2 regions of the Methylobacterium sp. WL9 genome follow, and region 2 is predicted to be linked to the other one. Evidence: predicted binding sites of a transcription regulator. Region 2 holds the regulator's gene; the other holds the start of a gene.

Region 1 (3,406 bases), on a different contig from region 2:
CTCCGGCGCGAAAGTGCCGGGCCTGTCGTGCAGCGCGGCGCGCATCACCACGACGGCGAGCGCCTGGGACGCCGCGCCCGCGAGCAGCACCCAGACCGGCTGCGGGAAGTACCAGGCCGTGCCCGCCATCAGAACGAGGCCGAAGACGTTCTTCCAGACCACGAGCTTGAGATAGGTCCCGCCGACGAAGCGGGCGCGGGCGAGGGCCGCATGGTAATCGAACACGCCGATGCCGACGGCGGTCAGCGCGGTCGCGGCGGTGATGGCGAGCCGGCTCTCGGGGCTCGGATCGATCGCGAGGCCGAGCCCGGCACAGAGTGCGGCGAAGGCGAGGAGCGCGATGGCGAGCACGCAGTAGGCCCGGTCTAGCCCGGCTCGGATCCAGGGCTCGCCGTCGCGCACGCGGGCCGAATAGAACCGCGTCGCCGAGAGCCGCAGCCACTCGAACAGCAGCGTGTTCAGCACCACGGCCCCGGCGGTGGCCAGCGCGAAACGGCCGAAATCCGCCGGCCCGAGCATCTTGGCGATGAGCAGGCCGAGCAGCAGGTTCAGGGCCGAGTTGATGACGAAGGCGACGATCACGGCCATCGGTGCAGGAATCCCGCTCGGACGCGCCGGTCGTCTAGACCGCCGCCCGCGGCATTCTCGGGGCGAGCCGCCAAGAAAGGCTGAACGCGGGCCCCCTGCCCTCTACACCCAGCCCTTCACCCGAAAGATCAGGATCGGGATCAGCGCCGAGAGCGCGATCAGCGCGAGGCCATAGGGGTAGCCGTAGGCCCATTCGAGTTCGGGCATGTGCTTGAAGTTCATGCCGTACATCGAGGCGATCAGCGTCGGCGGGATGCCGACCACCGAGACCACGGTGAGCACCCGGAAGGCGTTGTTCTGCTCGATGTTGATCAGGCCGAGCGCCGCATCGAGCAGGAACTGCAGGGTTTCCGACTGGCGCGTCTCGAACTCGTCGAGGGAGTCGATGTCGCGCGAGAGCGTGTCGAAGCGCGGGCTCTCCTCCGCGTCCGCGCCCAGCATCTGCGGACAGGAATCCTTCACGAAGGGCACGATCCGCTCCAGCCCGAGCAGGCTGGCGCGGACCTTCGCGAGCGACTTGCCCTGCCGGCCGATGGAGCGGAGCAGCCGGCGCAACGCCAGATCGCGCCGCTTCGGCGAGCCGCGGCTGCCGTTGTCGGAGCCGGCGCGGGCGGCGGGGTCGAAGTCGAAGATCCGCGTCGAGAGCGAGCCGAGATCGCTCGACATCTCCTCCAGCGTGTCGGCGAGGCCGTCGACGAGCTCCTCGATCACCAGAAGGAAGATGTCGATGCTCGTGGTGCAATCGCCGTCATGCTCGGCCACCCGCGTCTTCACGGTGTCGTAGGAGCGCAGATCGGCGAAGCGGATGGTGACGAGGTGCTCCTTGGTGAGCACGAAGCCGAGCGGCTTCAAGGCGAGATCGGTGCGGTCGAAGGTGATCATCGGCGAGGACAGCGAGAGGCCGCCGCTCTTGAGCCGGCGCAGGCGGCTCGACGATTCGACCTCGCTCAGGGCGGCGCGCGACGGCACCCTGAGGCCGGTGGCCGCCTCGACCTGCCGGGCCTCCTCCTCGGTCGGATCGAGCAGATCGATCCAGACTGCATGCTCAGGCAGGCCCCCGCCGGCCATCAGGCCGGCGTGATCGACCGGGCCGTGCGGCCCGTGGAGACTGATCATGCGGAGAACGAACCTTCCGGCGGCGCGCGCTTCGGGAGACGCCGTTTTTCCCGTTCTGTCGAACGGCAGCGCTCCTTGACTCGAAAATCGGTCGTGCCTATCTCGCCGCTGCCGCTGGCACTCACCGATGGAGAGTGCTAACGAGCGGGTCGTGACGCGGTCTTCGCCGCATCAAGACCATCCCAGAATTCGAAGCAAGAGGGCAGCTCATGAAGTTCCGTCCGCTGCACGACCGAGTCGTCGTTCGCCGCATTGAGGGTGAAGAGAAGACGAAGGGCGGCATCATCATCCCGGATACCGTCAAGGAAAAGCCGCAAGAGGGCGAAGTTCTCGCCGTCGGCGCAGGCGCCCGTGATGAGTCCGGCCGCATCAACCCGCTCGACGTCAAGGCCGGCGACCGCGTGCTGTTCGGCAAGTGGTCCGGCACCGAAGTCAAGATCGACGGTCAGGACCTCCTGATCATGAAGGAATCCGACATCATGGGCGTCGTCGCACTCTAAGCGACGCAGCCTTCCTTCGAACGACAGCCCTTTGAGGCCGCTCCCAGGAGCGCGCCTTGGGGCTTTTCCCATACCTTGAAAGGACTTAGCACATGGCAGCGAAAGACGTTCGTTTCTCGTCCGACGCCCGCGATAAGATGCTGCGCGGCGTCGACATTCTCGCGGATGCGGTGAAGGTCACGCTCGGCCCCAAGGGCCGCAACGTCGTCATCGACAAGAGCTTCGGCGCGCCCCGCATCACCAAGGACGGCGTCACCGTCGCCAAGGAGATCGAGCTCTCCGACAAGTTCGAGAACATGGGCGCCCAGATGGTGCGCGAAGTGGCCTCGAAGACCAACGACATCGCCGGCGACGGCACCACCACTGCGACCGTGCTCGCCCAGGCGATCGTCCGCGAGGGCACCAAGTACGTGGCCGCCGGCATGAACCCGATGGACCTGAAGCGCGGCATCGACCTCGCCACGGCCGCCGCGGTGAAGGACATCATCGGCCGCGCCAAGAAGGTCGCCGAGTCGAGCGAAGTCGCCCAGGTCGGGACGATCTCGTCGAACGGCGACAAGGAAATCGGCGAGATGATCGCCCATGCCATGCAGAAGGTCGGCAACGAGGGTGTCATCACCGTCGAAGAGGCCAAGACCGCCGAGACCGAGCTCGACGTCGTCGAGGGCATGCAGTTCGACCGCGGCTATCTCTCCCCGTACTTCATCACCAACGCGGAGAAGATGGTCGCCGAGCTCGAGGATCCCTACATCCTCATCCACGAGAAGAAGCTCTCGTCGCTCCAGGCGATGCTGCCGGTTCTCGAGGCCGTGGTGCAGACCGGCAAGCCGCTCGTCATCATCGCCGAGGACATCGAGGGTGAGGCTTTGGCCACGCTTGTCGTGAACAAGCTGCGCGGCGGCCTCAAGGTCGCGGCCGTCAAGGCTCCGGGCTTCGGCGATCGCCGCAAGGCCATGCTTGAGGACATCGCAATCCTGACCAAGGGCCAGATGATCGCCGAGGACCTCGGAATCAAGCTCGAGAACGTCCAGCTCCCGATGCTCGGCCGCGCCAAGCGCGTCCGCATCGAGAAGGAGACCACCACGATCATCGACGGCGCCGGCGAGAAGTCCGACATCGAAGCCCGCGTCGGCCAGATCAAGGCGCAGATCGAGGAGACCACCTCGGACTACGACAAGGAGAAGCTCCAGGAGCGTCTCGCC
Region 2 (3,406 bases):
CGGCCACAACAAGACGGTGCGGACGCTTTCCGGGGCGCGAAACCCGTTGGCCGCGGGGTCGCGGCGGCCATGCAGCCCTGTCGTTTTCGCGAGCGCCGGTCCATATACGGTTCGGCTCCAAGCAGTTAGGCATTCCATGGCGGGCATCTCGGTTTCCCTCGAAGGCGCGAACATTCAGTTGTCTTTTCAAAAAGACGAGCAGTCGACCGCCGTCGTGATGGATGCCCGGGCCGCCCGGGCGCTCGTACGCGCCGTGGGTCAATTGCTGACCGCGATCGACGACGGCGACGAGCCCGAAATGCCGGAGGAATTGAACGAGGAGGACATCGCGATGCTCGACGTGACCTCCTCGGCGATCGAGGTCGGCACCGACGAACAGGGTCAGCCCGTGGTAGCGCTGCAGGCCGGGGCGTTGCCGCCGTTCCAGCTCCGACTCACCGACGAGGAGGCCCGGCACGTCGCTACCAGCCTCGCCGAGATCCTGGCCGCCCCCCGCGACGTGCGCACCTCCCACGGCGGGCACTGACCGCAAACGAAAAAGCCCTCCGCGCCGGATTGCTGCGCGAAGGGCCTCGTTAGCTTCGATGGGGCGCGATCAGAGCCGGATACCCGGATCGCTCGGGCCGCCGGGCAGGTAATCCGGCTCGGAGCCCGGTCCCATGGGCTCGTCGATATCGGGATCGTTCACCGGATAGGGCGTGCGGGGGCCCGTCGGTCCGATATCCGGCAGATCGCCGGGCTCGACCGGTGGCGGAAGGTCGCCGGGAATGTTGCCGCCGGGAAACGGTTCGGGGGTCGGCATGCCGGGATTGGCCATGGCGCAGCTCCTCGATCGGTTGTGGGGATGCAGGAGCAATCTCCGAGCAACGCCGGGGTTCCGGGACGATCTTGTTGCGAATTGCCGCGGGAACATGGTTCGGAGCGCCTCGTTGGCCGGGCAACACCCAACATTGATGGAGTATTGCCGATGCCGGACATCAGCCAGACCAAGATTCTCATTCTCGCGACCGACGGATTCGAGCAGAGCGAACTGACGGTACCGCAGGAGAAACTGTCTGAAATAGGCGCGACGGTGCATGTCGCCGCGCCGACGTCCCGCCAGTCCAAGGACGCGATCCGCGGTTGGGACAAGACCGACTGGGGCAAGAGCGTGACGGTCGACAAGGATCTGGAGAGCGTGAATCCGAGCGATTACGACGCCCTCGTGCTTCCCGGCGGCCAGATCAACCCGGACAAGCTGCGGCTCGAGCCGAAGGCGCTCGAGATCATCAAGAGCTTCCTGACCTCGGGCAAGGTCGTCGCCGCGATCTGCCACGCACCGTGGCTGCTGATCGACGCCGGCGCGGTGAAGGGTCGCAAGCTGACCTCGTTCGGCTCGATCAAGACCGACGTGGTCAATGCCGGCGGCCATTGGGTCGACGAGCAGGTCGTGACCGACGGCGGCATCATCACCAGCCGCAATCCCGGCGATCTCGACGCCTTCTGCGCCAAGATCATCGAGGAGGTGAAGGAAGGCCGGCACGAGCCGCGCAGCCTCGCCGCCTGATCCATCGAGCGAATGCGTCACCCAACGCCGTCCGTCCTTTCGGGGCGGGCGGCGTTCCGCATTGGTGGTCCCGTACGAACGGATTGATCCCGGACCCACGGCCGGACACAATCGTCGGTCAGGATTGAAAACGTGACCGAAAACAGCCCCTTCCTCTCCTCCCATCAGCAAGCGCTCGCGCTGGCGACGCTGAACGAGCGCTCGCGCGAGATCTTCCGGCAGATCGTCGAGAGCTACCTCACCACGGGGGAGCCGCTCGGCTCGCGCAACCTCGCGCGAATCCTGCCGATGGCGCTCTCGCCCGCCTCGATCCGCAACGTGATGTCGGACCTGGAGCATTCCGGACTGATCTTCGCGCCCCATACCTCGGCCGGGCGGCTGCCGACCGAGCAGGGCCTGCGCTTCTTCGTCGACGCGATGATGGAGCTCGGCGATGTCGGCCAGGAGGAGAAGACGCGGATCGAGGCGCAGATGCGCGCCGCCGCTTCCCGCCATACCTTCGACAGCGCGCTCGCGGAGGCCTCCAGCCTGCTGTCCGGCATCTCGCGCGGCGCCGGAGTGGTGCTGACCACCAAGGCGAACGCCCAGCTCAAGCATATCGAATTCGTGCGCCTCGACCCGGCCCGTGCCCTCGTGGTGCTGGTGTCGGTCGACGGCGGCGTCGAGAACCGCCTCGTCGACCTGCCGCCCGGGCTGCCCACGGGTGCCCTGCAGGAGGCCTCGAACTACCTGAACGCGCGCCTCCAAGGCCGCACCCTCGACACCCTGCGCCTCGACATCGAGGCCGGCCGGCAAGCGATGAAGCGCGAGATCGACGTGCTGACCGAGCGCCTCGTCGATGCGGGACTCGCAACAGCCGTCGGGCCGTCGGAGGCGCGCCAGCTCATCGTGCGCGGCCAGGCCAACCTCCTCGACGACCTGCGCGCGGTGGAAGATCTCGAACGCATCCGCCTGCTGTTCAACGACCTGGAGACCCAGAAGGACGTGATCGAGCTGCTCTCGCGCGCCGAGGGCGGCGACGGCGTTCGGATCTTCATCGGCTCGGAAAACAAGCTGTTTTCCCTCTCCGGCTCCTCGCTGATCGCCGCGCCGTTTCGCGACGGCGACCAGAAGATCGTCGGGGTCGTCGGCGTGATCGGGCCGACGCGGCTGAACTACGCCCGCATCGTGCCGATGGTCGACTACACCGCCCGCGTGGTCTCGGGCCTGCTCGAACGCCAGCGCTGAGGGCACGAAAAAGGGCGGAGCCGAAGCCCCGCCCTCTGGTCTCGATCGATCGATGATCAGGCCGGGATCACGTCGATGATCTCGTAGGTGTCGGGATCGATGATCACGATGTCGTCGCCGACGAGCACGTAGTCGTAGCCGCGATAGGCCGGCACCAGGGTCAGGATCGCCGCCGGCAGCGGGTTGAGCCGAACCGAGCGCGGGATGGCCGTGCCGACGCTGACGTTGAAGTTCACGTTGGTCAGCGGGCGGACGCCTCCGCGGGCAAGGGTCGAGCGGAACTCGGTGCGCTGGGTCGTGCTCAGGCTGCGCGAGGCGCCTGCGGCCTGGCCACGACCAGCGCGCTCTCCGGCTCCGCCGCGTCCTTCGCGATCACCACGATCCGTCTTACCATCCCGGTCGCCGCGATCGGCCTTGCCGTCACGATCACCACGGTCGGCCTTGCCGTCCCTGTCGCCCTTGCCGTCGCGATCGCCGCGATCGGTTTTACCGTCGCGCTCGCCCGCTGCACCCTTCTCACCGGTTGCACCCGGCTTGCCGCTCTTCTCGCCGGCTGCACCGGCCTTGCCGTCCTCGCGACCCGCCGCGCCACCACGGGCACCGCCCGCAGAACCCTCCTCGCCGGCGCCGCCG

What was found. The regulator HrcA, encoded in region 2, represses chaperone genes, less so after heat shock. The targets are predictions, from matches to a motif close to GTTAGCACTCNCNNNNNGNGAGTGCTAAC.
Region 1: the regulator HrcA is predicted to act here: its motif matches at 1,818-1,846, upstream of groES (co-chaperone GroES).

Annotation. Positions count from the first base shown of each region.
Region 1 is NZ_VRVE01000013.1:13,542-16,947, forward strand. Features, by position in the region: gene FV217_RS07080 (polysaccharide biosynthesis C-terminal domain-containing protein) at 1-588, opposite strand, end outside; gene FV217_RS07085 (magnesium transporter CorA family protein) at 691-1,704, opposite strand; gene groES (co-chaperone GroES) at 1,914-2,204, shown strand; gene groL (chaperonin GroEL) at 2,297-3,406, shown strand, end outside.
Region 2 is NZ_VRVE01000091.1:12,587-15,992, forward strand. Features, by position in the region: gene FV217_RS19225 (hypothetical protein) at 137-526, shown strand; gene FV217_RS19230 (hypothetical protein) at 596-817, opposite strand; gene FV217_RS19235 (type 1 glutamine amidotransferase domain-containing protein) at 968-1,546, shown strand; gene hrcA (heat-inducible transcriptional repressor HrcA) at 1,679-2,773, shown strand; partial or broken gene FV217_RS19245 (DUF1236 domain-containing protein) at 2,830-3,406, opposite strand, start outside.